Regions from separate parts of the Clostridium sp. JN-9 genome, predicted to be linked through region 3. Evidence: a T-box and tRNA genes for the amino acid it is inferred to sense, from the RefSeq annotation. Region 3 holds a T-box; the other regions hold tRNA genes.
What was found. The T-box of region 3 lies ahead of thrS (threonine--tRNA ligase). A T-box ahead of a tRNA ligase gene usually reads a tRNA of that ligase, here a tRNA-Thr.
Positions count from the first base shown of each region.

Region 1 (10,363 bases), 520 kb from region 3:
ATTGAAGATAAAAATAATATTATATGCAAGGTGTACAATGAAGAACCTTTAAGTTTTGATAAAATTTATAATGATTATATGGAATATGCTGATATGCTAAGGCCTTTTGTTAAGGACTCATCAGTAATAGTTTATAATAAAATAAAAGAAAATAAAAAGGTATTATTTGAAGGCGCCCAGGGAACTCTATTAGATATAGACTATGGCACTTATCCCTATGTTACATCATCAAGCACCATAGCAGGTGGAGTATGCATAGGAGCTGGTATAGGACCAACAATGGTTACAAATGCTGTTGGTATTGCAAAGGCATATACTACAAGAGTAGGAAAGGGACCTTTTGTTACTGAACTTTTAGATGAAACTGGTGATTGGATAAGAGAAAAAGGACATGAATTTGGAGTAACAACAGGAAGAGCAAGAAGATGCGGATGGCTTGACCTTGTTATTTTAAAGACTTCAGCAAGAGTGTCTGGATTAACAAGTTTTGCTGTTACTAAAATAGATACCTTAGCAGGTCTTGATAAGATAAAGGTATGTGTTGGATACAAATTTAAGGGTCAGATAATTGATTATGTTCCAGCTAGTCTTGAAGATATAGCTTTATGCGAACCCGTTTTTGAAGAATTTCAGGGATGGGATGAAAGTATACTTAATGCAAGAAGCTTTGATGAGCTTCCAGATAACGCCAAAAAATATATTAAAAAGATAGAGGAATTTACAGGAACCAGAGTATCAATAGTTTCAGTGGGCCCAAGAAGAGATCAGACAATGAAGATATCAAAATTATAGATTTCTATTTTGGTACTAAGAATGGAAAAAGTGCCTACTTGAATTAATGGATAAATGATGTATAATTATAATACATTCATTTTGTTAATAAAAGAGAGGTTGATAATATGAAAATTACCAAGGAAATGACAATAGGTGAAATAGTGAGAAATTTCCCTAATTCAGCTGAAACTCTAATGGAATTTGGAATGGGATGCATAGGATGTCCAGCTTCACAGGCTGAAACATTAGAAGAAGCTGCTATGGTACATGGAATGAATATAGAGGAATTACTACAGGCATTAAATAAGTAATTCCACGCTATAGATAAAAACAGAACGTATATGTTCTGTTTTTATTATTTTTTTGTAAACAAATTCTAATTTCATTTAGATTGCTTAGTATATTTGATATTATATTACTATACGTTGATTTACTTTAAAATCTATTTAGGGGGGTATAAAATGAGCGGTAAAGTAACAACTAAGGAATATGAGATACATTATTATGAAATCGATTATAAAAAGAGACTTTTACTTACAAGTTTAATGAATTTCTTCAATGATATAGTAAATCATCAAAGTGAAGATTTTAATGTTGGTATTGATTATATGGCAGAACGCAAGAAAACATGGGTATTATATAAATGGAGCATAAATATAAAAAGGTATCCTCTTCTGGAAGAAATAATAAGAATAAAAACTGTTCCAAGTTCATTTAATAAGTTTTTTGGTTATAGAAAATATGAGGTATATGATTCAAAGGACGATTTAATTATGACTGCTGATTCAGTCTGGTTTTTAATTGACATTGAAAAAAGAAAACCCATTAGAATTTCAGATGATATGTATTTGGCTTATGGCATTTCAAAAGATGACAATGCAGATGTAAAAATTAAAAAAATAAAGTCACCGGAACAAACACAATATGAAAAGACATTTAATGTCAGATACAGCGATATTGATACAAATAAGCATGTAAATAATGTTAATTATGTGGCCTGGGCATTGGAAACCGTACCAAAGGAAATCGTATTGGACCATTCTTTAAACAATATAATAGTTACATACGAAAAAGAGACAACCTATGGAGATATTGTAAAGTCAAAGGTACAGGTTATAGATAACCAGGATGGAACTATTTTATGCAAACATAAAATAGAAGGCAATAATGGTACTGAGCTAACCATAATGGAAACAAATTGGACAAGTAATAAATAAAGGGGGGTCATATAAATTGACCTCTTTATTTATTACAGGCAGATTTTGCTGCAGCAAATCCTGAGCTCCATGCCCATTGAAGATTAAATCCACCGCAGTCTCCATCCACGTCCAGAACTTCACCACAAAAAAATAAGTTTTTCACAATATTAGATTCCAAAGTGGAACTGTTAACCTGTTTAGTATTAACACCGCCAGCTGTTATCTGAGCATTACTAAAGGAATTAGTGTCTGTAACTTGAAATTCCCAATGCTTTAGCAATGTAATAATTTTAGACTTCTCCTGCCATGTTAAATCCATACAAGGCTTATGAATATCAGAAACCCCAGCCTGCTTTAAAAGAATGGGGATTATTTTTTTATTTATTATACCTATAAAGGAATCCATTACAGATCTGTAGCTGAATATACCAAAATGGTTATATAAATAATCTTTGAGATTTTCATCTGATAGATTTGGTATTAAGTCCAGTTTTATTGTAACATGACTTTTATTAAATACTCCCAAAGAGGCAATTCTGCTCAATTGAAGAATAGGGGGACCTGATATGCCGTAGTCAGTAAAAAGGATTTCTCCAAAATCCTTACCTTTTAGGTTATTATCTATGTATATTTCTACAAATCCGTTAAATTTAACACCTGACAGTGCTTTTAAATGGTCATAATTTAATTTTAACTGAACCAGGGCTGGTATTGGAGTAATAATTTCGTGTCCTAACTTTTTAGCAAGTCTATATCCAGAGCCATTGGAGCCGGTATTTGATGCTGAGGTTCCTCCTGAAGCTAAAATAACCTTTTCACAGGTGAATTCTTCATTAGAATTTGTTATTATTTTAAAACCTTTGCTTAACTTTTCTATCTCAATTACATTTGTATTTAAATATATAGGAATTGATCTTTCATCTAATGAAAATCTAAGTATATCAATTACAGATGATGCTTGTAAGCTCATAGGATACATTTTGCCGTCATCAAGTGTGGTTAGAGGTAATCCTAAGCCTTCAAAAAATTCCTTCGTGTCGCGGCAGTTAAAGGCCTCTAAAACAGGTATGAAAAAATCTTTGTTATGGCTATGGTATCTGGACGGTTTGGTGTTAATATTGGAAATGTTACACCTGCCATTCCCTGTAATTAAAAGTTTTTTGCCAATTCTGTTTTGTCCCTCAATAATAGCTGCGTCTTCCCCAAAGTCCTTGCAGGTAATTGCTGCCATTATTCCAGAAGCTCCGGCACCAATAATGATAATTTTATGGAACAAATTTATACACCACCTTATTCAGTTGAAAGTTAAGAGTTATGAGTTAAGAGTTAAAAGTTAAGAGTTATAAGTTATGAGTTATAAGTTAAAAGTTTACAAGTAAGTTATACTGTATTTTAACATATAATACTATTAATTTATAGTGAATTTCCAACTATATACTTTGTAAAGTATATATCAATTAAAGGATATAATTAAAATAAAATTAAATAAGGGAATAAGCTTAGCATTTTACTCAGTTATTATAAAGCTTATTGAAGATAAAATAGGTGAAAAGATTACATCTATAGATGTATTAGAAGATGATTTTGAATTTATAAAAAAAGGAATCTGGAGGAAAAAAATATTCATAATGATAAATGAAAGTATTCCTCTTGGAATTTTTGCAAATGGTACAAAGTTTGGTAAGAATTTTAACGTAACCATAAAGGATGTAGATTTAAGTGAGTTTATTGACAGCTGCTTATTGTTCATAGATGAAGCTGATAAAAAGATTAAAGAGCAGCAAAGTAATATAAATATATATAAAAAAGCACTGAGAAATGTCTGTAGTGTCATAGGTGGCAATAAGCAGGATATACTATTATTATCCAATTAATTATGGGGCTGTCGCATTAGCATAAAAAAATATGCTAACGCGGCAGCATTTTTTTTGTGTTTTATAGAAAATTTAATGATATTTTAGTCCCCAATGAGCTTGATAATTAAAAAAAGACGCACTTTAATAAGCCTTTCATATTAAGGCTTTTTTTGATTTGCAGAGTTTTTAAAATTTTAAAGTTTGATAATTATGCACCTTTTTTAAGTGGAAAAAGATGCGTTTCAGTTCTATCTAACTGAATTTTATTATGTAGCTTATTTATATTATGTGCCATTGCTAACAAAATACTTTCTGCCAAAACATTCTTTTTACCTTTGCATAGATATCTACGAAATCCCATATCCTGTTTTATCTCTCCAAAAGAGCCTTCGGCTTGAATACTTCGATTCATTCTCAACTCGCAACCATCATCACTTATAATTCTTTCAAGATCCTCTTTGCGAAGCATGTTGAATAGTTTTGAAGTCTCAAGATTTTTAACCCTTTCTTCTAATGGCGTTTTACAGTTATGTCCTCTTATGCATTTACTCTTGTAAACACAGTTACTGCAGTCCTCACAAGTATAGATTGTTTTTTCACTTATATAGCCAGTCTTACTTTTCCTTTTTACTATTTTATTTACTGTTAGTTTCTTATTATTTTTGCAAGTATAATAATCGCCCAATTCAGTATAATCCATGTTTTCTATTCTGCTTATATCATGTTTATATTTTCTTGTTTTTGATATTTCATAATTTGCTGGTTTAATATATGATAGCTGTCCATTTTCTTTGATATAAAGATAATTTTCTTCACTCTCGTAACCTGAATCCGCATCAATTTTAAAATACTTAAAGTACAAGGAATTCTCCATGCTTTTTATAAATGGAATCAATGTTGTTGTGTCCCCAGGCTTATCGCAAACAGTAACCCATACTATATATTGGGAATCTACTCCATTCTGAACATTGTAACCTGGTTTTAACTGACCATTTTTCATAGCATCCTCTTTCATCCTCATAAAGGTTGCATCTTTATCTGTCTTGGAATAGCTATTACGTTTACCGCAGGTATGGATTTTCTGTGTATATTCTTTTAACTTTCTAAGGTATTCCTCAAGTTTTTCAATAGAACGTTGAATAGGAGTTTTCCTTTTACCACATCCATGTACAAATTCAATATTTTCTTCCTTTTTCAAGGCGTAAAGCTTTTTGCGTAGCTTTTTTACATGTTTCATTTTTACTTTGTTTTCGTATACAAGCTTTATTCCATACAATTTCTCACATTCGGCTACAAAATCAGCTAATTTAGAAAGTAATCTCTCCAGGTTTTTTGAAACTGCTTTTTTCCAGACGAAAGTATACTTGTTAGCACATGCCTCTATCTTTGTACCATCAATAAATATAGTATCTCCTGATATTTCTCCAATCTCATAAAGAAAATTTGACATTTCAGCCATTATTGTTTCTGAGCACGGGGCAAAATGAATACTACGAAATCTTGCAAAAGTAGAATGATCTGGTGCTGGTGAACCTTCTAAAAGGTACATGAAATTTACATCTCTTTTGCAGGATAGCTCCATTGCTCTTGATGAATAATTATGATTCATATAGGAGTAAAGTACAATCTTCAGCATCTGACGTGGCGTAGCCTGATTTTCCCTTATTCGGGAATAAGTCGAATATAAATCTGTTAAATCCATCTCCTCTACAAATTGACTTAGCAAACGCACTGAATCATTATTGGGAATCATGTACTCAATATTTAATGGAAGTTTTAATTGATAATTTCCACGATATAAAGTATAATTTTTGTGTGAATTAATGTATTTTCTCATATGTTAATTTTACTATAAATCTTTCACTCTTTCGAGTGGAAGATTTATTTTTATGTAAAAAAGCTGCCGCACCAATTATTTTAGTGCAACAGCCCCTATTGAGGAAAAATAAAATAGAATTAAATTAAAAGATAATTAGGAGGAGAATAATTATGGAAGCTTCGGAATTTCTGAATTTTAAAAACTGGGCAGTTGCCGGAGACATAACTAACCCTGAAAAATATGCACATAGAATATTTAAATCCCTTGAAAAAGCAGGTTTTAAAGCCTATGGGGTGAATCCAAGAGCAAATAATGATAATGTGTATAAATCACTAAAAGATATTTCACAAAAAGTTGATGTGGTTGATTTATGTATAAGCCCAAAGATAGGAATTGATATAATAAAACAGGCACATGATATTGGAATAAAGTATATTTTAATTCAGCCTGGTGCAGAAAGTGATAACATATTGTCATATTGTGAAGATAAAGGTATTATAGGAATTGAAGGATGTGCCCTGGTAGAACTTTCGAAATATAATAAATAGGATGGTGGATAAAAGTTGAAGATTTATGCCATATCAGATTCTATTGGTGAGACCGCTGATCAAGTTGCAAGAGCAGCGGCCAGTCAGTTCAGCGACGTGATTGAGGTTGAAAGAATAACATATGTAAATAGTTTTGAAGAAGTTAATAACTTTATAAAGAGAGTAGAAGATCCTAAAAATACAATGGTGGTTTCTACTATTGTATTAGTTGATGTAAGAGAATTTTTAGTCCAAAGATGTATTGAAAAGGGAATTCATATAACTAATATATTAGGACCATGCATTAGTATGGCAGCAAGAATTTTAAATAAGGTCCCGGATTATAAGCCAGGGGCAATATTGAGCATGGATGATCAGTACTATAAAAAGATTGAAGCTATGGAGTTTGCCATTCAATATGATGATAGTAAGGATCATTCGGGTATTAAAAATGCAGATGTAGTATTAATTGGGCTGTCAAGAACATCAAAGACACCCCTTTGCATGTATTTGGCTAATAAGGGTATAAAAGCACTAAACATTCCTTTAATGCCTGAGGTACCTGTTCCTGATGAATTATTTAATATTAATAGAAATAAAATAATAGGATTAACGATAGATCCAATTCAGTTGATGGAAATCAGAAAGCATAGGATTGATAAGCTGAGGGCAGCATCTCATGCAATTCAATATGCAAATGCAGAAAGGGTTTTGGATGAACTGGATTTTGCGGATAGACTTATGAGAAGGTTAGGGTGTAAGATTATAGATGTAACAAAGAGAGCAATAGAGGACACAGCTTTTATAATAATGGAGAGTATTGGACAGCAGTAATTAAATTGTCAGATAAGTTCCGTAAAGTATTGATAAATAAGGACCTTGGAGGTATTTATCACAAAAATAAATCAGAAAAACAAAAAAATATGTTGACACATTGGGAAATATTTTGTATTATAGTCTATGTCGGGTTGCGCAAACCTAATAACATATATATTATATGGCCTCTTGGTCAAGTGGTTAAGACACCACCCTTTCACGGTGGTAACAGGGGTTCAAGTCCCCTAGAGGTCACCAATATAATGTGGGCGCATAGCTCAGCTGGGAGAGCATCTGCCTTACAAGCAGAGGGTCACAGGTTCGAGCCCTGTTGTGCCCACCACATAATTACGGCCTAGTGGCTCAGTTGGTTAGAGTGTCGGCCTGTCACGCCGAAGGTCGAGGGTTCGAGTCCCTTCTAGGTCGCCATTTATATCGCTGGCATGGCTCAGTTGGTAGAGCAATTGATTTGTAATCAATAGGTCGCGGGTTCAAATCCTGCTGCCAGCACCATTAAATTTAATATGGCCTCTTGGTCAAGTGGTTAAGACACCACCCTTTCACGGTGGTAACAGGGGTTCAAGTCCCCTAGAGGTCACCATATAATGTGGGCGCATAGCTCAGCTGGGAGAGCATCTGCCTTACAAGCAGAGGGCCACAGGTTCGAGCCCTGTTGTGCCCACCACATAACTATGGCCTAGTGGCTCAGTTGGTTAGAGTGTCGGCCTGTCACGCCGAAGGTCGAGGGTTCGAGTCCCTTCTAGGTCGCCAAAAAAGCTGTAAGTTTTACTTACAGCTTTTTTATATTTTTTTGAATTCGTATGTCATCTCCATAAAATTTGCATAAATTAAAATTGCCTAAAAGCCTTGAGGATATTCTTTCAGAATAACTTTTTAAAATTTCCTCCAGGCTGTAATTTGTTGATACAATCATTTTCTTCCCCATTAAAAGTTTTTTATTAATTAAGTTAAATAATTCGGTTTTTGAAAATACACTGATTTGTTCAGAACCCAGATCATCTATGATTAACAAATCACAATCTAACAATAGATACTCCATCTGATCATCTTCGTTAAATTTTATATGTTTAAGATTTTGAATTAAGTCATCAGCTGTTCTGTAAACAACGAAATAACCTTTATCTAAAAGCTCTTTGGCAATACAATGAGATAGAAAGGTTTTTCCAGTGCCAGAGGTACCATAAAATAATAAATTTTCACTGTTTTCACTAAAGGAATTTATAAAGTCCCAGCTTTTCTGCAGAATTTTTTCAATGTTTTTTCTTGGGCTGTCAGGTTCACTTGAAATCCTGGATGCCGAAAAATATCTGAAATCAAAATTGCCAAAGTTGTTATTTTTAAGTAATGAGGACAAATCTGAATTTTTATAGTAAAGAGAAACTAATTTCTGTTTGAAACAGGAACATTTATCTGTGCCAATAAAGCCAGTATCCTTACACTTTGGACATCTATAATGAAGATCCAGATAATTCATGGGATATCCATTGCTGACTAATAATTCAGTTTTTCTCATTCTTAACTCAGTTATCTTATTTTTAAAATATTTAATCTTATCATCTTTATCTGGAATATTCTTTAACATAACTAGTGAAAGTTCTATGCTAAGTTTCCCAATTTGGTTTTCTATATTATATATGTCAGGAATCTTTTCTGATATTTCTTTTTTCCTGTCAGCCAGCAGCTTTTTTTCTTCATCTCTTATTAACTCATAGCTTTTTAAGATGTCTCCTTGATATCCTTTAATCATTATTATCCCATCCTAATAATTTTTTTTCTAATGCATTAAAATCATAGTCTCTTTGTTCATAGTTATTAAATGAATCTTTTGGAGAGTTATTATAATTAACAGCTTTTTTTCCTGATGATTTTTTATTATCCTTAACAGCAATATCCTGCAGTGTTTTTATTCCATCTTTAAACCAGCTTGTTAATATACCATCAATATATTTGAAATCGGCCTTGTTAATTCTCTGAAAGCATATGTCACAAGCCTTAAAAATTATTTCTGTAGGGAAGTTATATATTGTAAGCCATTTAGTTAATAAATCTTCCTGAGGCTTCATAACTTCTCCGTCCTTTATCCCAAGGTACCCTAATATTTTTCTTATAGATACCCACTTATCCTCATGCTTCTTAATATAAATCTGAGCTTCTTCAACAGTTTTAATTTTAGCATCGAACCAGGCTATGGCTATTTTCTCTATGTATCTCCAGTCAGTCTTACCTTTAGATGCACAATACTGAACTAATAAAAGAATGATTTCCGGAGAAAAGCCATAATCTTTTGACCAGCCTATATACATAGACATTTCCTTTGAGGAAAGTGGTCTCCCGATGAGCTTTTCCACATCCTGCAGCATATCCTTTACTGAATTATTATCTAATTCTTTCAGAAGATCTATACTATCATTTTTTTCTGGCATTAAGCTGTCTAAATCCAGAAATTTTATTGAGAAGTTACCCATATTGTCTACTGGAACAATTTCAACAACACCTTCATCCCCCCAGTAATTCCATGCATTAATTACATCTGTTTCAAGTAAATGCAGGGTAGATGACATTATTACGGAACTAACACCAAGTTCCCCAGACATACAGTATTTCAGGCCTAAAAGATAAACTTTTACATATTCTCCTCTGGCCTTTGGCATAAATTTATCTATAAAAACATTACTAACAGGGGTATAGCTAAATGTATTATTTTTAAAAACATAAGTACTCATAAATTAACATTGTCACGTAAAACTTTATAATGTAAATGTTTTACGTAACCCCTCCTTTTCCATTTCTTAATTTATACTATAGCAGTATCAACAACTATTAATTATATCAAAATAAGTATAGTATCTCAATGTTAGTGCCATATGAGATTTTATAATAAAAGTTGTATTTTTTGGCATATTTAGAGCAAAATATTAGCTATGACAAAAAAATTACTGAAGGGAATGTTGATTTTGTATAAAAAGATTGATATTAAAAAAATTATATGCATAGCAGCATTATTTATAGCAGGTACTGTTTGTGCTAAAGAATATATTTCATTAAAACCAAATGCCTGGAAGGTCTATTTGGAAAATACTCCAATTGCATATGTTAAAGATAAAGAAGATTTTAATAGAATAAATGAAGAAGTCAAGTCTCAGTTAATGAATGAACATAAAGGAATAAATATAAATGAAGAGATAAAGTTCCAGCAGGTTAAAATTGATTACAAGTTGTTAAGCCATACGGAATTTATGAAAAATTCAATAAAAAACAATATAAAGATAGAAGTTCCGGCTGTTATCATGAAAACTGACGGAAAGATAATTGGATACTTAAATAATCAGGAAGAAATAGTAAAGGTACTGG
Region 1 covers NZ_CP035280.1:3,181,501-3,191,863, reverse strand. The annotation lists gene EQM05_RS15425 (adenylosuccinate synthase) at 1-792, shown strand, start outside; gene EQM05_RS15420 (DUF1858 domain-containing protein) at 900-1,085, shown strand; gene EQM05_RS15415 (acyl-ACP thioesterase domain-containing protein) at 1,236-1,991, shown strand; gene EQM05_RS15410 (NAD(P)/FAD-dependent oxidoreductase) at 2,017-3,249, opposite strand; gene EQM05_RS15405 (hypothetical protein) at 3,602-3,847, shown strand; gene EQM05_RS15400 (IS1182 family transposase) at 4,038-5,666, opposite strand; gene EQM05_RS15395 (CoA-binding protein) at 5,819-6,196, shown strand; gene EQM05_RS15390 (pyruvate, water dikinase regulatory protein) at 6,212-7,009, shown strand; tRNA gene EQM05_RS15385 (tRNA-Glu) at 7,175-7,249, shown strand; tRNA gene EQM05_RS15380 (tRNA-Val) at 7,259-7,334, shown strand; tRNA gene EQM05_RS15375 (tRNA-Asp) at 7,344-7,420, shown strand; tRNA gene EQM05_RS15370 (tRNA-Thr) at 7,429-7,504, shown strand; tRNA gene EQM05_RS15365 (tRNA-Glu) at 7,518-7,592, shown strand; tRNA gene EQM05_RS15360 (tRNA-Val) at 7,601-7,676, shown strand; tRNA gene EQM05_RS15355 (tRNA-Asp) at 7,686-7,762, shown strand; gene EQM05_RS15350 (ATP-binding protein) at 7,782-8,759, opposite strand; gene EQM05_RS15345 (DnaD domain protein) at 8,752-9,735, opposite strand; gene EQM05_RS15340 (M23 family metallopeptidase) at 9,934-10,363, shown strand, end outside.
Region 1: it encodes a tRNA-Thr, which carries the amino acid that the T-box ahead of thrS (threonine--tRNA ligase) is inferred to sense. The anticodon was not compared.

Region 2 (10,363 bases), 810 kb from region 3:
TGTAAATTTAACTAAGAAGGACAACGTAAACAATTTAACTGATTTTAAAAAAGATATTTCTTCAGCTCTAAGTAAAGATTATAATGTGAACACATATTTCATGTATATTAAGTTCAAAGTTGATTCACAGGATTTAGAACATATTAATGAAAAATTGGGGGTAGTTATAAAAGAACATGGAGGTACTGACATACAAACAGTACAATTAGAAAATGGATTCAGCAGTACTGCTTATACTGGGAGATATTCACCTATTAAAAGTGCTGGAAGATCAATTGATTTAAACTATGCTGTATGCAAATATCCTTCCGGAATTGATGTGATAATTGGAACACCGGAAATACTTACTTCCTACTAAAGATAAACAAAATGTAAATTTAATTAAATTATTAAATGGCCAAAGTTATCTATGCTATACAACAGTACTGTAGATTGGAGGATGTAAATGAGTAAAATAATTATTAATGGAGGAAAAAAGCTAGAAGGGGAAGTAGATATTAGTACAGCTAAAAACTCTATATTACCAATTATAGCAGCCAGCATATTAAGTGAAGATAAGTGTATTATAAATAAGGCCCCTATGTTAGAAGATGTATTTGTATTGTGTGATGTACTAAGGTCTATTTCTGCAAAAATAGACATTGATGTTTTAAACAAAAGCGTATTTATTGATTCATCAAAATTAAAGAATTGTGAACCCAATAGTGAATTAGTTAAAAAAATGAGGGCATCATTTCTTATAATGGGTCCTATGATATCAAGATATGGAAAATTTAAAATTTCACTGCCTGGAGGATGTAATATAGGTACAAGACCAATAGATCTGCATCTGAAGGGGCTTACTGCATTAGGCGCAAAAATAAATGTTGGTCATGGGTATGTAGAAGCCAAGGCCAGCAGACTTGTAGGAAATAAAATATATTTGGATTTCCCATCGGTTGGTGCAACAGAAAATATAATGATGGCTGCTGTAAAGGCTGAGGGAGAAACAATAATAGAGAACTGTGCAGAGGAACCTGAAATAGAGGATTTAGGTAAATTTTTAAATAGTATGGGAGCAAATATTATTGGAGCAGGTACAGATACCATCCATATTATCGGAGTAAAGGAATTAAAGGGAGCATCTCATGTACCCATTTATGACAGGATTGAAGCAGGTACTTTTATGGTAGCAGCTGCTATAACCAGAAGTAAAATTAGAATTAATGGGGCTAATGAACAACATATTAAACCTGTCATTGCCAAATTATCTGAAATGGGAGTAAAAATTCACTGTGAAAGTAACTCAATAACAGTAGATGGAGATGTGGACTTAAAGCCTGTGGATATAAAAACCATGCCATATCCAGGTTTTCCAACAGATATGCAGGCTCAAATGATGGGACTTTTATGTACTGTTAAAGGAACAAGCAATATTTCTGAAACTATTTTTGAAAATAGATACATGCATGTACCAGAGTTAAAAAGAATGGGAGCTAATATTAAAATTGATGGGAGGACAGCCATTATAGAAGGCGTTGATAAATTAACAGGCAGTGAGGTAAAGGCAACAGATTTAAGAGCCGGGGCTGCATTAATATTATGTGGACTGGTTGCTGAAGGACAATCTACAATTACAGATATATATCATATCGATAGAGGATATGTAGAAATAGAAAAAAAGCTGAAAAATTTAGGAGCTGAAATAAAAAGGGTAAATTAATATAAGCTGCTTTAATGCAAAAAAGGGATATTGCTTAATAAATGCAATATCCCTTTTACTTTGGTAATATTTTTATCTTTATACTAATAAAATATATTATGCTATTTTCATTAGAGGGAGGAAGTGCATTGAAAAGAATAATTATCCCCTTTCATTTGAAAAGAATAGTAATAATCTTAACAGCTATTTTATTATTTATAATGATATTACCAATTTTAATTGTAGGTGTTAACAATAATTTAAAAGGCGATATAACTAAATTTGGAGTTAAGCCTAATGATGTTATATTTAATAAGAACAATGGCGGAGGACCAGAAATAAAAGTATATTTAACCAAGGAAAACAAGATTTTAAGCATAAGCCTTGAAGAATATATAAGGGGCGTTGTTGCAGCAGAAATGCCTGCGGAATATAATATTGAAGCTTTAAAGGCTCAGGCAGTAGCAGCCAGAACCTTTGCAGCAGCACATATGGAGTGCTTTGGAGGTGTTAAATACAAGTATGCTAATGGAGCAGATGTAGTGGATACAGTTCAATGTCAGGCATATATGGACAAGGATACCAGATTTAAGGCATGGCCTGAGAAAAAAAGCGGGGAGTATTGGAATAAAATCACTGAAGCAGTAAAGTCTACTGCAGGTGAAATTCTAACCTATAATGGAGAATTGGTTATGGAACCCTATTATTTTGCTGTAAGCAGCGGAAAAACAGAAAGCAGCAAGGATGTTTTTTCTCAAAATATAGATTATTTAAAAAGTGTAAGCAGTCCCGGTGATGAAAATTCACCTGAGTTCAAGTCAGTAGAAAATGTAAAATCAGCGGACTTTGTAAACCGGGTTAACAGCACTTATCCAAATGCAAAACTTTCAGCAGGCAGTATAAAAAAGCAGGTAGCAATTTTAAGTACAAGCAGTGCGGGCACGGTGAAATCTATTAAGCTTGGAGGTACCACAATTTCTGGATCAGATTTTAGAGCCATGTTTAATCTGCACTCCTCAAATTTTACATTAAGCTACAATAAAAACACTGTTATAATTACCTGCAGGGGATGTGGGCATGGTGTTGGCATGAGTCAGTGGGGTGCCAATTATATGGCTAAAGCCGGAGACAGTTACAATAAAATATTAACTCATTATTATCAGGGAGTTAAAATTGAAAAACTAAAATATTAATATATATACTTTGAAATCTGCAAAGTATATAATAGCAATGCTAAAGCTCAAAAGTTAAGTAATAAATATTATCGATTTCCTTTATTAAGGGAATCTTAAGTTTATCTTTTGTAAAAGAAAACTGAGATATTTATTATTTTTTTTTGGGCTTTTTTCTTGATTTAAGTTTTTCATTTGTCAGATGTGGCATATTTTGAAGATAATGTGTAATGTGCTGTCAAAAAAATATGAAAAAAGTAGTAAATTTTTTATATAAAATATGTATTTTTTAGGAGCATATGGACAGACTGAAAATGGAGGTGTTCATATGGACAAAAAAATTTTCAACAAGAGTTCAAATTTTTTTAAAAGGGAGGGCTTCTATGTAATTTTATTTGTATGCTTGTGCGTTGTAGCCGCAGTTGCTGCAGTAACTGCCAAAAACAGTGTAAAGTTAAAAAATACACCTATAACTCAAAATAGCGTTACTGATCAGAAAAATGGCAGCAGCACAGCAGATATAGCACAGGAGCCTAGCGTAGAATATGAAAATGCTCTGCAGGTAAAAAAGAATAACAGAGCAAATATATCTGTACCAAAAACTGGTTCAACAGGTGTAGCAGCTGCTACGGATACAACTTTTGTTAAGCCTGTTAATGGAACAATAGCAAGACAATTTTCATCTGAACCTGTTTATTGGGATTCTACAAATTCCTACAGACCTAATTTTGGTATAGATATAAAAGCTGGTTTAGGTGAACCAGTTGTATCGGTTTTAGGCGGTAAAATCGAGAAAATAAGCAGTACAACTGAGAATGGCGTTGAAATTGTAATAGATCATCAGAATGGGTTAAAAACAGTATATTCAAACCTTGATGCAAAAGTATTAGTAGCTCAGGGACAGACTGTTAAAAAGGGTGAAAAAATAGGTGTTGTTGGCAACACTACATTAAACTCAGCATATGAAAAGTATGGTGATCACTTACATTTTGAGGTTACAAAATCCAAACAATCAGTAAATCCATTAACATATATAAAATACTAGATTATTAGCCATTTTCCGATTAATATATCGGAAAATGGCTATATAAAGTAATTTAAATATGCAGTAAAGCATATTTATAAGTATAGAAGGGTTAAGGAGGCAGCACTTTGAAAGATTACATTGAAGATAGAGTTTTAGAAGTTGCTAAATATATCATAGGATCAAAAGCTACAATCAGAAAAACAGCAAAGGTTTTTGGAGTAAGTAAAAGTACAATACACAAGGATATGACAGAAAGATTGCCTAAAATAAATCCACAAATTGCCATGGAAGCTAAAAATATTCTTGATTATAACAAAGCAGAAAGGCATATCAGAGGTGGAAAAGCTACAAAAATGAAGTACAAGGCTATTGAAGGTTAATAACATTCCTATTATAATAAAACTATTAGTATGCTATAATCAGATTATAATTGTGATTAATTAAAGCATATAACTACAAATGAGCAGGAGTGAAGAGGGAATGTTTTTTAGTATAGGGACAGATTTGGGAATTGATTTAGGAACAGCTACTGTTTTAGTATATATTAAAGGAAAAGGCGTAATATTAAAAGAACCTTCAGTTGTAGCAATAGATAGAACTAATAACAGGGTGCTGGCTGTAGGGGAAGAAGCCAGACAGATGATTGGCAGAACCCCGGGAAATATAGTAGCAATTCGTCCAATGAGAGACGGTGTAATTTCTGATTATGATATCACAGAAAGAATGTTAAAACATTTTATTTCAAGAGCTTGCGGTAAGAGAAGAATATCATCACCAAGGGTAGTGGTTTGTATACCATGTGAGGCTACCGAAGTTGAAAAAAGGGCAGTTATAGATGCAGCTAAGAATGCGGGAGCAAAAAAAGTATTTTTAATTGAGGAGCCATTAGCTGCTGCAATTGGTGCAGGTATGGATATTACCATAGCTAGTGGAAGTATGGTCATTGATATCGGAGGAGGAACCACTGATATTGCAGTTATTTCATTAGGGGGAATAGTGGTAAGATCATCTATTAAAGTAGCTGGAGATAAATTCGATGAATCCATAATAAAGTATATAAGAAAGAAACATAAATTAATGATTGGTGAACGAACTGCAGAGGATTTAAAAATTAATATTGGTTCTGCTTTTAAAATGGACGAGGAGAAAGTGGCTGAAATAAGAGGAAGAGATTTAATAACAGGACTTCCAAAAAATGTAGAAGTATCTTCTGAAGAAATGAGGGAAGCGCTAAAGGAAACAGTAAATGCTATTGCAGATTGTACTCACTCAGTATTGGAGAAGACACCTCCTGAATTAGCAGCAGATATTGCTGATAAAGGAATAATGATGACCGGAGGCGGCTCATTATTAAATGGATTAAGTGATCTAATTCAAGAGGAAACAAAAGTTCCTGTTTATTTAGCGGAGGATCCCGTATCCTGTGTTGCTCTTGGAACAGGTAAAGTGTTAGAATATCTTGACAAAATGGACGTTTCTTTTATTGGAGAAGATATAACACTTATTGATAATAAATAAAAAAGTAAAACAAAGCTCTGATGATTTATTAGAACTTTGTTTTTATTTTTCAATAAATTACTTATAAGTCCAATCTGAAATTTCTTTAAGATAACAAGAATGAATTAATGAATTGACAATGGTTCTGGCCATTGAAATAATTAAATCCAGTCTAATTGAATTGTTACTGAATATTTCATTATTTTCACTTGAGTCAACTATGCCTATAATAGAGCTTTCCCCTACATCAGGAAGTGATTTGCCCACACCTTTTCCTGGATGTATTGCAAAATCTCTTGCTTGTATTTCTCCTATGGAACCTTCATCTCCAAGACAGGCATCTATTCCAATAAAGTTGCTTTGAGGATGAAGAGCTTTTAACTCAGATAATTTTCTATCAATATTTAATGCATGAATAGGATCAGGTATTGTACCATATACAGGCAGTGGAAAGTTTCTTTCTTTAAGAAATGTACCCACTAATGGACCTAGGCAGTCACCTATACATCTATCAGTGCCTATACACACAATTATTGTATCCTTACTAATATAGTCTTTCAAAAAATAAGCAATCTCATAATAAGCCAAAGCATTTTTGTAATAAACTTTTACCTTGTTCAAATGCCAACACCTCCTTAATAATTTATATGAAACTATTGGGAGAAATATTTTACAATGTATAAAAAATTAGTGAATAAACAATATATGCACAAAAGCTTGTGTTAGTTATTCAGGAGCAGCTATGTGTCTAATATTAAATTATTCGAAGGATTAATGAGCATTTTAAAGATATTTTTGAATAATAACTAAATGTAGGGTTTGAAATTAACTCAGTAACAATGTATACTATTGCTTGTTGATAATTTGATAAATATAGATTAAATATGCTGGCATGGCTCAGTTGGTAGAGCAATTGATTTGTAATCAATAGGTCGCGGGTTCAAATCCTGCTGCCAGCACCAGGTGTGGAGGAGTTCCCGAGTGGCCAAAGGGGGCAGACTGTAAATCTGTTACGTAATGTTTCGATGGTTCGAATCCATCTTCCTCCACCATAAAATGGGCGCATAGCTCAGCTGGGAGAGCATCTGCCTTACAAGCAGAGGGTCACAGGTTCGAGCCCTGTTGTGCCCACCATTTTATTTAATTTATATAGACAAAATAATATGCTGGCATAGCTCATCTGGTAGAGCAACTGACTTGTAATCAGTAGGTGGTGGGTTCAAGTCCTACTGCCAGCACCATGTATGGAGGAGTTCCCGAGTGGCCAAAGGGGGCAGACTGTAAATCTGTTACGTAATGTTTCGATGGTTCGAATCCATCCTCCTCCACCAAAGACACTAATTTTAGTGTCTTTTAAGTTTTTAAAAATTATATAGGTTTACTCTTATCAAGAGAGGTGGAGGGAAAGGGCCCTATGAAACCCGGCAACCGATGCATTTGCATTAAGGTGCCAATTCCTGCAGATATTTCTGCAAGATAAGAGAGTTGTTAGTAATTAACCTCTTCTTATGAAGAGGCTTTTTTATTATATTATAGTGTATAGAGAAAGGTGGAGGGAGAATAATGAGAAGATTATTTACATCAGAATCTGTTACAGAAGGACATCCAGACAAAATATGTGATCAGATTTCAGATGCAGTACTAGATGCAATATTAGAAAACGATCCAAATGGAAGGGTTGCATGCGAAGCTACTGTAACCACTGGCATGGTTATGGTTATGGGTGAGATATCTACAAAATGTTACGTTGATATTCCTAAGATAGTTAGAAAAACTATTGAGGATATAGGCTATACAAGAGCAAAGTATGGTTTCGATGCAGATACCTGTGCCATACTTACTTCAATCGATGAACAGTCACCTGATATTGCATTAGGTGTAAACCAGGCTTTAGAGGCTAAAAAAGGACAGATGGATAAATTCGAAGCTATTGGAGCTGGAGATCAGGGTATGATGTTTGGGTATGCCACAAATGAAACTCCGGAATATATGCCTATGCCTATAGCTATGGCACATAAGCTTGCCAGAAGGCTTGCAGAGGTAAGAAAGAATGGAACATTGGATTATCTAAGGCCAGATGGTAAAACACAGGTCACAGTTGAATATGAAGATGATAAGCCAGTAAGAATAGATACCATAGTAATATCAACACAGCATAGTCCACAAGTAACAAGAGACCAAATCGAAAAAGACATGATAGAGTTTGTAATTAGAAAAGTGATTCCACATGAACTTTTAGATGAGAATACAAAGTATTATATCAATCCAACAGGAAGATTCGTAATAGGCGGCCCTCAGGGAGATTCAGGACTAACAGGCAGAAAGATTATTGTAGATACTTATGGAGGATATGGAAGACATGGCGGTGGATGTTTCTCAGGAAAAGATCCAACAAAAGTTGACAGATCAGCAGCATATGCAGCAAGATGGGTAGCTAAAAACTTAGTTGCTGCGAAAGTTGCAGATAAGCTTGAAATAGAATTAGCATATGCAATTGGCATAGCAAAACCAGTATCTATTAATGTGGACACATTTGGAACAGGTAAAATATCTGATGATAAAATTGTTGAAATAATAAATAAGATATTTGATCTGAGGCCAGCTGCTATTATAAGGGATCTGGATTTAAGAAGGCCTATATACAAACAGGTTGCAGCATATGGCCACTTTGGAAGAACAGATTTAAATCTTCCATGGGAGAAGTTAAATAAAGTTTCTGAAATAAAAAAATATATGTAATTACTTTATAAGGATTTCTTTTGTGCAGGGAAATCCTTATATTTTTTATGATATAATAATGTTACGATTTATAATCATGTTTTTCGATATTTGAATAAACTATAGGAATATTGTTAAACATTATAATAATAGTAGGTGAAATTTTATGCAGGAAATACAAGGCTTTATAGAAGATATAGTGTTTAGAAATGAGGATAATGGATATACTGTAGCTAAGTTAAAAGACCATAAAACAATAATAACCATTGTTGGATGTCTGCCATATATTATTGAAGGGCAGAATGTGAAACTAAAGGGGGAATGGGCAGTACATCCTCAGTTTGGTGAACAATTCAAGGTGGAAAATATTGAGGAAATAGTACCAAGTTCTTTAACTGGAATTGAAAGATATTTATCCTCTGGAATTATTATGGGCATAGGTCCTGTTACTGCAAAAAAGATTGTAGAGAAATTTGGAGAAAAAACATTAGAAGTTTTTGATGAGGATATTGATAAATTAAAGGAAATTGAAGGTATTGGTGAGAAAAAATTAGATTTAATAAAGGAATCCTATGTTCAGCAAAAGGAAATCAGAAGTATTCTCATATTTTTACAGAATTACGGTGTCACGCCAAATCAATGCTTAAAAATTTATAAAAGGTTTGGCAGTGATTCCATCTCTGTAGTAAAAAATAATCCATATGTACTTACAGACGAAATTTCAGGTATTGGGTTTAAAACTGCAGATAAAATAGCCAGAAGTTTAGGAATAGAGGCCAATTCGCCATTCAGGATTCAAAGCGGGATAATTTACATAGTAAATCAATTCTGCATGCTTGGAAACACATATATGCCTATGGATAAACTTCTGAAAGAAAGTGTGTCCGTATTAGGTGTAAAGCAAAGTGAAGTTGAGGAAAATATTGTACAGTGTACAGTTGATGGAAAGCTTAAAATAGATAGGGTAGAAAATAATAATTGTGTTTTTACAATACCATACTATTACTGTGAACTTGGAGTTACAAGAAAAATACTTTCTCTTTGTTTTAATAAATATGAAGATTTAAAAATTGATATTGAAAATGACATTAGTGAATTTGAGAAGAATAATAATATTAATTTTGCACCATCACAAAAGGAAGCCATTAAGGGAGCAATGGAAAATGGAGTTGAAATTATTACTGGTGGGCCCGGAACAGGCAAAACCACTATAATTAACTGTATTACAGAAATATTTGAAAAATACAGTTTAACTGTTATGATGGCTGCTCCAACAGGCAGGGCAGCAAAAAGAATGACTGAAACCACAGGAAGAGAAGCAAAGACAATACACAGATTACTGGAAATGGGCATAAATGAGCAGGAAAATGATATGCTCTTTAACAGGGGAGAGGAGTCACCCCTTGAATGTGATGTTGTAATAGTTGATGAAGCATCAATGATAGATATAACTCTTATGAATAATCTTTTGAGAGCTATATCACTAGGCACCAGGCTGATAATTGTGGGAGATGTGGATCAGCTTCCTTCAGTAGGACCAGGGAATGTATTAAGAGATCTTATTGAAAGCAATTGTGTTAAAGTTGTAAGACTAAAAGATATATTCAGACAGTCTGAAAAAAGCATGATAACACTGAACGCTCATAAAATAAATAATGGGGAAATGCCAGTTTTAAATGAAAAGGATAAGGACTTTTATTTCATAAGATGTGAAGAACAAAATAAGATTATGGATACATTGATTCAGCTAATTGACAAGAGGCTTCCTAAGTTCAATAAAAACTGGAATAAGAGGTCGGATATCCAAATTTTATCACCTATGAGAAAGGGAATCCTTGGAGTAACTAATTTAAATAAAATGCTTCAAAGTGTATTAAATCCACCTGATAAACTTAAAGATGAAAAAGAAGTAAGAGATATTATTTTCAGGGTTGGAGATAAGGTAATGCAGACAAAAAATAATTACTCTTTAAAATGGACTAGGATCAGCGGAAGTGGAGAAAATGAAGGACTTGGTATATTTAACGGTGATGTTGGCTTTATTGAAGAAATAAATCATGATAATAACACTGTAAGCATTATATTTGATGATGAGAGAAGAGTAATCTATGATAATATTTATTTAGATGAGATTGATCTGGCATATGCAATTACTATTCATAAAAGCCAGGGAAGTGAATTCCCAGTAGTAATAATGCCGATTTTTAACGGACCTCCTTTATTAATGAACAGAAATTTGTTTTACACGGGTATAACGAGAGCCAAAAA
Region 2 covers NZ_CP035280.1:242,753-253,115, forward strand. The annotation lists gene EQM05_RS01210 (hypothetical protein) at 1-358, shown strand, start outside; gene murA (UDP-N-acetylglucosamine 1-carboxyvinyltransferase) at 446-1,702, shown strand; gene spoIID (stage II sporulation protein D) at 1,831-2,874, shown strand; gene EQM05_RS01225 (M23 family metallopeptidase) at 3,182-3,898, shown strand; gene spoIIID (sporulation transcriptional regulator SpoIIID) at 4,006-4,260, shown strand; gene EQM05_RS01235 (rod shape-determining protein) at 4,361-5,398, shown strand; gene yyaC (spore protease YyaC) at 5,456-5,998, opposite strand; tRNA gene EQM05_RS01245 (tRNA-Thr) at 6,264-6,339, shown strand; tRNA gene EQM05_RS01250 (tRNA-Tyr) at 6,345-6,429, shown strand; tRNA gene EQM05_RS01255 (tRNA-Val) at 6,436-6,511, shown strand; tRNA gene EQM05_RS01260 (tRNA-Thr) at 6,543-6,618, shown strand; tRNA gene EQM05_RS01265 (tRNA-Tyr) at 6,624-6,708, shown strand; SAM riboswitch class I at 6,759-6,860, shown strand; gene metK (methionine adenosyltransferase) at 6,941-8,116, shown strand; gene EQM05_RS01275 (ATP-dependent RecD-like DNA helicase) at 8,262-10,363, shown strand, end outside.
Region 2: it encodes a tRNA-Thr, which carries the amino acid that the T-box ahead of thrS (threonine--tRNA ligase) is inferred to sense. The anticodon was not compared.

Region 3 (10,363 bases):
AGACAGGAAGAATAGGCGGTATTATGACCAAGAGAAAGAAGGATAAGAACCTCCCTAAAAATAGAGATATAATCAAATATAATTATTGACTATAATTAATTTTATATATAATATTTAACATAAAGTAAATAATAACAAATAACACAGTTTTGCCATGGTGGCAAAACTTAAATTAAAGATTTTCAGCTTCAGCTGAAAATCCACAATCTTTAATCTTTAATCTTTAATCTTTGTTATTTGTTTTAATGGGGTGGTTTAATGGAGTGCTATGAAAAATTTGCTCATATATATGATGAGTTAATAAACTGTGATATAGACTATTCATGCTGGGCTCATAAGATTATACAGCTTTGCAGCGAAGAAAACATAAATAAAGATGCTTACCTTGATTTAGCCTGTGGTACCGGCAATATAACCAAGTACATAGGGAAGAGTTTCAGGCAGGTATGGGGAGTGGATTTATCTTCTGAAATGTTAAGTGAAGCTGAAAACAAACTTAAGAATACAGGTATCAGAGCAAAACTTATTCAGCAGGATATATGCAGCTTAAATTTAAATAAAAAATTTGATTTAATAACATGCTGCCTGGATTCAACAAACTATATTACAGATGAAAATAATCTTGAAGAGTATTTTAAGGGAGTATATAATCATTTAAATTGCAATGGAATATTTGTTTTTGATATTAATTCATATTATAAAATATCGGAGATATTAGGAAATAATATATATCATTTTGATAACGATGATGTTGTATATATATGGGATAATGAATTTAACAAGGAAATTGTGGACATGTTCATAACTTTTTTCATAAAAAGTGGAGAACTTTATGAAAGATTTGATGAACAGCATAGAGAAAGAGCATATAAGGATGACCAGATTGAGGCCATTTTAGACAAAACAGGATTTACTATAATCAAAAAGCTGGATAACTATACACATAATAAAATTACTGATACCACAGAAAGAATTGCATATTTTTTAAAGAAGGAACAATGATTGTCACAATTTAATGTTTTGAAAGAGAGGAATATTAATGGCAGATAAATTAATTCATGCTACAGCTAAGGATGATAAGGTAAGAATAATAGCAGCAATAACTACAGAACTTGTAAATAAGGGAACAAAAATTCACAGCTGTGCAGCAACAGCTTCTGCAGCTTTAGGAAGAATGCTTACTGCAGGTGCTTTAATGGGGGCAATGCTGAAAAATGAAGAAGATAAATTAACATTGAAAATAAATGGCGGAGGACAAGCGGGGAATATTGTAGTTATTGCCTATGCAGATACTCACGTAAAAGGTTATATTTCCAATCCATCCATAGATCTTCCTTTAAACAGTAAAGGCAAGCTGGATGTGGGAGGTGCAATAGGAAAGCAGGGCAATCTTTTAGTAATTAAAGATATGGGACTTAAAGAACCATATGTTGGACAGGTACCCATTGTTTCCGGAGAAATAGGCGATGATCTTGCTTATTATTTTACTGCATCAGAGCAGACACCATCAGCTGTAGGAGTAGGAGTGCTTGTGGATACCGATCTTTCCATTAAAGCAGCAGGAGGCTTTATAATTCAATTAATGCCTGACTGCGAAGATTTAGCAGCAGATTTAATAACATACAGATTACAGGAAATACCTCCTATTACTACATTAATAAGCAGCGGAAAAACTGTGGAGGAAATTGCAGAATATATATTTGAAGGAATGGATTTAAAAATTCTGGATAGTGTGAAACCCGTATATAGCTGTGACTGCTCTAGAGAAAGAGTGGAAAGGGCTTTAATAAGCATAGGAGAGAAGGACTTAAAGAGCATATATGATGAAGGAAAGACAGAAGAGCTGAAATGTCATTTCTGTAATAAATCATATTTATTCACTCATGAACAAATTGGTGAACTGCTGAATAGAAAGTAAATAAACATTAAAGTTACTGTTTGTCCCTTTTATTCAGGTACTTTTGCTGATTCTCTGCATATTATATATAAGAAATATAATATGCAGGGGAGGGGAATTCAGTGCTGAACTTTATATATTTCTTGATTTTTCTTGTACCAGGATTATTTGCAGTATTATTACAAAATCTTCTGTGCCGCAGTAGAATGGAATGCTGGAAGGCAGCTGGTTCAGCTTTAATGTATGACTTATTAATTTTGGCCATTAATTTAGCAGGACTCAGTTATTTTAAGGGAATCTGCACATTTTGTGAGTTTCAAGGCTATCTTCAATGCCTGAGATTTACTTCAAAATATATATTTTTAAGTATTATTGTAGGTATTGTACTTGCTATTTCAGCATGGTTATTATCCAAGCTGTTTGTATGCTGTAAGAAGCATTTCCACTGCCGTAAAAGTTGTAATGAAATCAGAAAATCTTAAAATATTAATTTTCTGGGGCTGTCGCATTAGCAGTTAAAACTGTTGATGCAAGGCTCCTTTTAAAACCAAAGATTAAAGATTAAAGATTAAAGAACAAATAATGTAGATTTTCTGCTCTTGCAGAAAATCTGAAATTTAAGTTTTGCTGTAAGCAAAACAACAATCTTTGCTCTCTGTTGTTTAATCTTTGTTATTTAGGTATATGGCTCTTTTATTCAATAGTGTTGATAAAGTAACAGATTCCCGTTAGGGACAAGTCAATTAAAACTGACTTCAGCATTTCTCATATTTATATATGTATTTTGGATATTAATTTTACTTATTTCTTTTATAAATTTATTTACCGCAGATAAAATATTATTAAAATTAACGTTCTTTAAAAATTTGAATAAGCTTAAATAATTATTTAAATACTTCGTTGCTACTCCTCTAAAACGGTACATCCATTCCATGCAGTCACGTCTATATTTTACTGCTTTAGAGCTATTATCAAGATATTTATTGATCTCTCTTATTTTCTTTCTCTTAAAGAACATGGCAAAAAAGCTTTTTGGTCTTGAGACTGCCTGCTTATTTTTATTTAATATTTTTCCAATATAATTTTCCATATCCATTGCATTCATACGTCCTGTGCCCACTGCCATGGAATAAATATTTTTATGTGAATCCAGTGCTGTAATAACGCAAACTTTATTATTGCCGATATTAATGTAACTTACGCTTTGATCATGAACTCTCTTTTCATCATGTTCAATGCTTTTCTGTCCCTTCCGGGAAAATTTTAAGAAGAAATTTTCAAGTTCAAACTTTCCCTGCATTTTATTTTGTTTAACCATTTTTAGTGCAGAGAGCAGCTTGTGCCTCCAGTAAAATAGTGTTACATAAGAAACGCCAATTTCCATGGCTGCCGCCTTAAGGGATAAGCCCTCAATGGTACACCTAATGAATGATTCCCATTTTTCAGGGAAGTGAGTCCTAGCAATTGGCGTGTTTGTAAAGTCATTAAATGTTCTTCTACAGCTTTTGCATATATATCTTTGTTTATCATTGTATTTTCCGTATAGCACAGTGTGGGTGCAGCCACAGTATGGGCATTTTCTTTCAGAATCATGTCTTAATGAAGCAAAATAAGATAATATATTTATATCAGTACATTTTTTATTCTCCATAGTAATCCAATCCCTTCAGTAATATGTAGGTATCTTAATTATTACCATTAGAGGATTGTCCTATTCACATCAACATTATTATTTAAAAGAGCCATAAGTGTCTGTTAGAAAATAAATATCTAATCACCGTAGCAGTCCCAAAAATCTTTGAGGATTGGATATTTTATGAAAGCCCCATTTTTTTCTATTTTTTCTTGATAAAATGTTTACAAATTTAATATTGACAAATTTAAGATTAGACTATATAATTATTATTGTCTTATGACATATGTGGGCGCATAGCTCAGCTGGGAGAGCATCTGCCTTACAAGCAGAGGGTCACAGGTTCGAGCCCTGTTGTGCCCACCACATTTTGGCCTAGTGGCTCAGTTGGTTAGAGTGTCGGCCTGTCACGCCGAAGGTCGAGGGTTCGAGTCCCTTCTAGGTCGCCATTAATGGCCAGATAGCTCAGTCGGTAGAGCAGAGGACTGAAAATCCTCGTGTCCCTGGTTCGATTCCTGGTCTGGCCACCAATTTTCAGTTAAGAGTTATGAGTTAAGAGTGAAGAGTTAATGTAATTTCTGCAAAGCGGAAATTTATTATTTAAGTTTTGCCTTAAGGCAAAACATCATTAACAGTTAACCACAAACAGTTAACTTTGAACTTATAACTGTATTAGACTGTATTAGACTTATAACTGTTAACTTTAAACTGTTAACTGAATTAGCGGGAGTGGCTCAGTGGTAGAGCGTCACCTTGCCAAGGTGAACGTCGCGGGTTCGAATCCCGTCTTCCGCTCCATATGGCGCTATAGCCAAGCGGTAAGGCAGAGGCCTGCAAAGCCTTTATCCCCAGTTCAAATCTGGGTGGCGCCTCCAAAAAAGGACTATGATTTATCATAGCCCTTTTTTAGTGGGCTAGGGGAAATTTAGCGATAAAAATATTTAAAAAAGTTTTGATAATATTAGCAAATACAATTATAATAATGGTAATCACCATAAAGAAAGAGGGTGTTAAGTTGAAGTTTAGTCTTTATGGTATAAGTGAAGAATTACTTGATAAATTAAGTTTTGAAAGCAAGCTTGGCAAAAGTTTAAAGAATACCCTAAGAAAATTTGAAAAAAATAATTTATTTAATGAAATAATTGATTTAAAAGAATTTTATGAAAGCACTGATTTATTAAAAGGTGTGAATTTTGCTTATAGGGTAAAATCCATACAATCATGTTTGTTAAAATATGATAAATATTATCCCCATGTAGAGGCTAATAAATGCTTTAATGATATACTTGGGATTAGAGTTATAATAAACAATTATAATGAAGTTTTAGAGCAGAATTTAAGTATTTTTAAGGTAGCCAATATGATAAATGGAAAAGCTAATGATGATGGATATAGAGGGCTTCATTTATATTACCAGAAAACGAATAAACATTATCCTATAGAGATACAAATAAATACTAAGCGTGATAGAATTATGAACGATTGGCTTCATGTACATTTGTATAAGTATGAAAAGAACAATGCTATAGGTGAAGCATTAAGGAAAAAATATGACAGCGGAGAAATTAAAAGTGAATCTGATTTTAAGGAGATGTTAAAAAGTGTGTTATCTAGTAGCAAAGAAATTTGATAAAGAGGGTAGTTTGGTATTGGAATTAGAACGAGGACAGAGACTGGCATCATTATCGAAATACTTAACATTAACAACCCTTGGAAAAGGTGTGCAGATAGTAACACTTAATGATTTGGAAAGTTTTAAAGAATATTCCCCATATACAGTTATTGATGATGAAAGTGAATATATTTCAAAAGTGATAAAAATGCAGTCCGTAAAGTAACTGTGACCTGGGGATAAAAGGAAGCTAAATAAATGACAATAAAAAAAGACTGTTATTTAACAGCCTTTAATTTTGCAATATCATTCCAATTACTACTTGTGATTATTTCCACATTATTCAAATCTTTTCTAATTTCTTCTGTAGTGCTTTTTACATGGGTAATATCACCTTGTAAATGTGCTATATCATTTTGTATATTGTCTTGTTCTGCCTTGTGTACTTCTGAACTATGAACTAAGAACTAAGGCTTTTATTAGTCCTGTGTTTTCCTGTACTTGACTTTGTAAAGATTTTATGTCCTGTTTCATGCCTACTATGTCCTGCTTCATGTCATTTATATTCTGTTTCATGTCATTTATATCGTCTTTAATAGGCTTTAGTTCATCTTTTAACATATCTCTAAATAGCTGCACTAACTTGTTTTCTTCCATGGTATCACCTCGTAAATATTATACCATTATTTCTAATTAATATGCCAGCAATAAATGGGCACTTGATCTTTAATCTTTATTACTTGTCAACTGTAAACAGGCTCCCCCTGTCAATGAGCTTTCCTGATCTTAAAAATATAGGTTCAACTCCGTGAAGTCTTAAAAAGTTTTCCACCTTTTGTCCATAAGCATAGAAATTCAGATCGCCAAAGAAGGCTAATTTATTTTTAGTTATAAGGCCGCAGGTGCCGCCTATAAAACCATAATCAAGTCCTGGAAGCAGGATATCTCCTGGAGGCAGCAGCAAAACATCTATTCCTATTTTACCAAGCTCATCAGCAATACCTTTGTCGCTGGTGATTACAGCATTATCAGCAACTAAAGCAGTGGAGCATTTTGAGTATCCCTGGTTTATATTTAATTTTTTCTTGTTTTTTACCAAATTTAATAAGGCTGTATCAGTGTATTTAAGGGAATGCATAAAAAACTGTTCAGTATTAACTGCATTTAGGATAACATCTCCGGGATAGGATGAACTCAGTGAGTTTTCAGATAATATTACTTCAAATCCAGCACCTTTTAATAAATTTATAAAATCGTACGGCATGTCCCTATGTACAACTATAGTGTTACTATCAATGATGGTAATAAGAATATCAGGATGGCCGCAAACTGCATCATACAGCAGATCAGAAGGAGGTACCTTAATAGGCTTAATGCCCACATTTTCAAGGTTTGCAAGTTCTTCCTGAGAAATTCTGCTGTCTACAAAAGAATATTTCATACATATCACCCCGCTTGGGAATATTATAGCACAAAAAGTTTTGCTTAAATATTATTGTCGATAATTGGCATAAGTATTTTGAATATACATTGCCATTAAACATATACTATTTTCATAAAGAGGTGATAAGAATAATGCTATTATTGACAGTTGCATATGAAGAAGAAAAAGAACAACTTATTTACAAGCTGGATATGATGATTAAACACTTTAAATGCTTAGGCATGAGCATAGGCATTTCAGAAAGCATTGAAGACAAAATGCATTTCATTAAAATTATCTGCGATGACAATAGCTACAGCTCCAAATTTAAAGATAAGTTTAATCTTTATATATCAAACATATTATATGATATTGTTGTAGATGAATTCGGGAAAAAGGATATTCTTAATTTCTTATCTGACACATATTTCTTTTTAAAATCAGATGAAATAAGTAAATTAAGGCAGCTCAGCATAGAGGCCTTAAGGGGCAGTTCCAGAATTATTGACGAAGACAGCATATACTGCTTAAATAAGAAAAATACAATTATAGACAAAATATGTAATTGTATTGAAGAAAATAAAATGATAAATATAAATGGCTTTATAACTTTCAGAATGAAGGAATTCAAAGAGGATTTGGAATGTATAATAGATAAAGTAGTAGAGAAATACATGGTGGAAAGGGAGTACGATGAATTTGTAAAGCTTTTAAAATATTTTGTGGAAATACAGGATAGTAAAATTGAGGAAGTAAACATTATTATTAAGAAAAATGGAGAATATGAAGTCAGGGATAAACAGGGGAATGATATTTTTAAGGATTTTATAAGCGATCTTCAGGATGTAGATAATATTGGGACATCAAATATTGAAGATGTTATTATAAGCGGCCTTATTACTAATGCACCTGGTAAGATAATAATACACTGCATTGAAAACTCAATTAATAAGGAATTAATTGAAACAATAAGAAATGTTTTTACCACCAGAGTAGAAATATGCAGTAAATGTGAAATGTGTAAAAAGGAAAAAATTAAGGAAAAAACCAATAAAAGCAGAGCTTAGCTATTGACATTGCTTTTCAGGAATAATATAATTAACTCAAATCAAATAAAGATAATGACTATGATGAGGAAAAGTAAAAGAATTACTATTCTAAGAGAGGGAAATTCAGCGGCTGAAAGATTTCCTGGATAAGCTTCTTTAAAAACCACCTCTGAGTTGTATACAAAAGGCTTTGACCTATTAAGTATTATCGTATGCCAGCGTTACATGGCACTAAAGTAAAAGTGATTCACATTGCTTTTAATTTGGGTGGAACCACGATTAATACTCGTCCCATAATCGGGAGGAGTTTTTTTATTTTTTGTTTAAAAAGCTATTATGGTAATTGTAAGGAGGTTATTATGATAAAAGTTACTCTTAAAGATGGAAAGATAATGGAGTTTGAAAGTGGAGTAAAGGTTGCTGAAGTAGCAGCCAGCATTAGCCCTGCATTAGCTAAAAAAGCACTTGGTGCAGTAGTTGATGGAAAAAAGGCTGAGCTTATGACTGTATTAGATAAGGACTGTTCTCTTGAAATTGTTACATTTGATGATGATCAGGGGAAATGGATTTTAAGACATACAGCTTCACATATATTAGCTCAGGCAATGAAAAGATTATACCCAAATGTTAAATTAGCAATTGGACCAGCTATTGATACTGGATTCTACTATGATTTTGATGCAGATTTTGCATTTACTCCTGAAATGCTTGATAAAGTTGAAAAGGAAATGAACAAAATAATAAAAGAAAACCTGAAATTAGAAAGATTTGAGCTGCCAAGAAAAGAAGCCATAGCATTTATGGAGGAAAAGGGAGAAAACTATAAGGTTGAACTTATAAAAGACTTACCTGAGGATGAAATAATTTCTTTCTATAAGCAGGGAGATTTCACAGATTTATGTGCAGGACCTCATGTACCATCAACTGGAAAAGTTAAGGCTGTTAAGCTTTTGTCCATAGCTGGTGCATACTGGAGAGGCAATGAAAAGAATAAAATGCTTCAAAGAATATATGGAACAGCATTTGTTAAAAAGAGCGATCTGGATGATTACTTAAAAATGCTTGAAGAAGCAAAAAAGAGAGATCACAGAAAGATAGGCAAAGAATTAGACCTATTCAGCATACATGAAGAAGGACCAGGATTCCCATTCTTCCATCCAAAGGGAATGATTATAAGGAATCTACTGGAGAATTACTGGAGAGAGGTTCACACAAAGGCTGGATATGATGAAATAAAAACTCCAATAATATTAAATGAGGAACTTTGGCATCAGTCAGGTCACTGGGATCATTACAAGGAAAACATGTATTTCACAAAAATTGATGATAATGATTATGCTATAAAGCCTATGAACTGCCCTGGCGCAATTTTAGTTTACAAGAATACAAAGCATTCCTATAGGGAACTGCCAATAAGACTTGCTGAATTAGGATTAGTTCACAGACATGAAAAATCCGGTGCACTTCATGGATTAATGAGGGTAAGATGCTTTACTCAGGATGATGCTCATATATTTATGACAAAGGATCAGATTACAGGTGAAATACTAAATGTAATAAAATTAATTGATTCCTTCTACAAGGTATTTGGATTTGAATATTATGTTGAATTATCAACAAGACCAGAAAATTCCATGGGAAGCGATGAAGACTGGGAAGCAGCAACAAATGGATTAAGAGAAGCCTTAAAAGAAGCTGGACTTAAATACAAGGTAAATGAAGGAGATGGAGCATTCTATGGCCCAAAGATAGACTTCCATCTTAAAGACTGCATAGGAAGAACATGGCAGTGCGGAACAATACAGCTGGATTTCCAGATGCCTGAAAGATTTGACTTAAGCTATATTGGTGCTGATGGAGAAAAGCACAGACCAGTTATGGTTCACAGAGTTGTATTTGGAAGTATTGAAAGATTTATTGGTATCCTTATTGAACAATATGCAGGTGCATTTCCTGTATGGCTTGCTCCTGTTCAGGCAAAGATTATGAATATCACAGGAAATCAAAGTGAATATGTGGAATCTGTAGCTAATAAATTAAAGGACGCAGGCATTAGAGTTGAAACAGACTTAAGAAATGAAAAAATAGGATATAAGATAAGAGAAGCACAGCTTCAGAAGATACCTTACATGATAGTACTTGGAGACAAGGAAATGAGCGAAGGAAACATTGCTATAAGAAGCAGAAAAGGCGGGGATCTTGGAGCAATGGCCATTGATGACTTCATAGTAAAAATAAAAGCAGAGGTAGATAATAAAATCAATGGATTAGAATAAAAATTTGTTGACAATAATAATATAAGATAGTATAATTTTATTTGTTAAGCAGAAACGAGCCGTTTCTCACCTTATGGCACTGCTAATAAGGTAAGTGAATTAATCCTTTGTGTTGTATTGTAATTTAGGACGGCTTGTACCGTCCTTTTTTTAATGTAAAAATATACCCGGAGGTGAAAATTATTAATAAAGATTACTTAATGAACGAACAGATTAGGGAAAAGGAAGTTAGATTAATTGATGCAGATGGTGCTCAATTGGGAATCGTAGCTTCAAGGGATGCACTTAAAATTGCTGAGGACAAGGAATTAGATTTGGTAATGATTTCGCCAAATGCGAAACCACCAGTATGCAAAATAATGGACTTTGGTAAATTTATTTATGAACAATCTAAAAAAGATAAAGATGCCAGGAAAAAGCAGAAGGTTGTCAGCTTAAAGGAAATCAGACTAAGTCCAAAGATAGAAGAACAT
Region 3 covers NZ_CP035280.1:2,656,982-2,667,344, reverse strand. The annotation lists gene EQM05_RS12915 (small, acid-soluble spore protein, alpha/beta type) at 1-89, shown strand, start outside; gene EQM05_RS12910 (class I SAM-dependent methyltransferase) at 259-1,002, shown strand; gene hslO (Hsp33 family molecular chaperone HslO) at 1,040-1,918, shown strand; gene EQM05_RS12900 (hypothetical protein) at 2,020-2,379, shown strand; gene EQM05_RS12895 (transposase) at 2,637-3,548, opposite strand; tRNA gene EQM05_RS12890 (tRNA-Val) at 3,821-3,896, shown strand; tRNA gene EQM05_RS12885 (tRNA-Asp) at 3,903-3,979, shown strand; tRNA gene EQM05_RS12880 (tRNA-Phe) at 3,985-4,060, shown strand; tRNA gene EQM05_RS12875 (tRNA-Gly) at 4,254-4,328, shown strand; tRNA gene EQM05_RS12870 (tRNA-Cys) at 4,332-4,405, shown strand; gene EQM05_RS12865 (hypothetical protein) at 4,546-5,160, shown strand; gene EQM05_RS12860 (DUF6718 family protein) at 5,180-5,368, shown strand; gene EQM05_RS16290 (hypothetical protein) at 5,596-5,799, opposite strand; gene EQM05_RS12850 (DUF6873 family GME fold protein) at 5,879-6,583, opposite strand; gene ytxC (putative sporulation protein YtxC) at 6,718-7,632, shown strand; T-box leader at 7,684-7,911, shown strand; gene thrS (threonine--tRNA ligase) at 7,974-9,890, shown strand; ribosomal protein L20 leader region at 9,931-10,047, shown strand; gene infC (translation initiation factor IF-3) at 10,091-10,363, shown strand, end outside.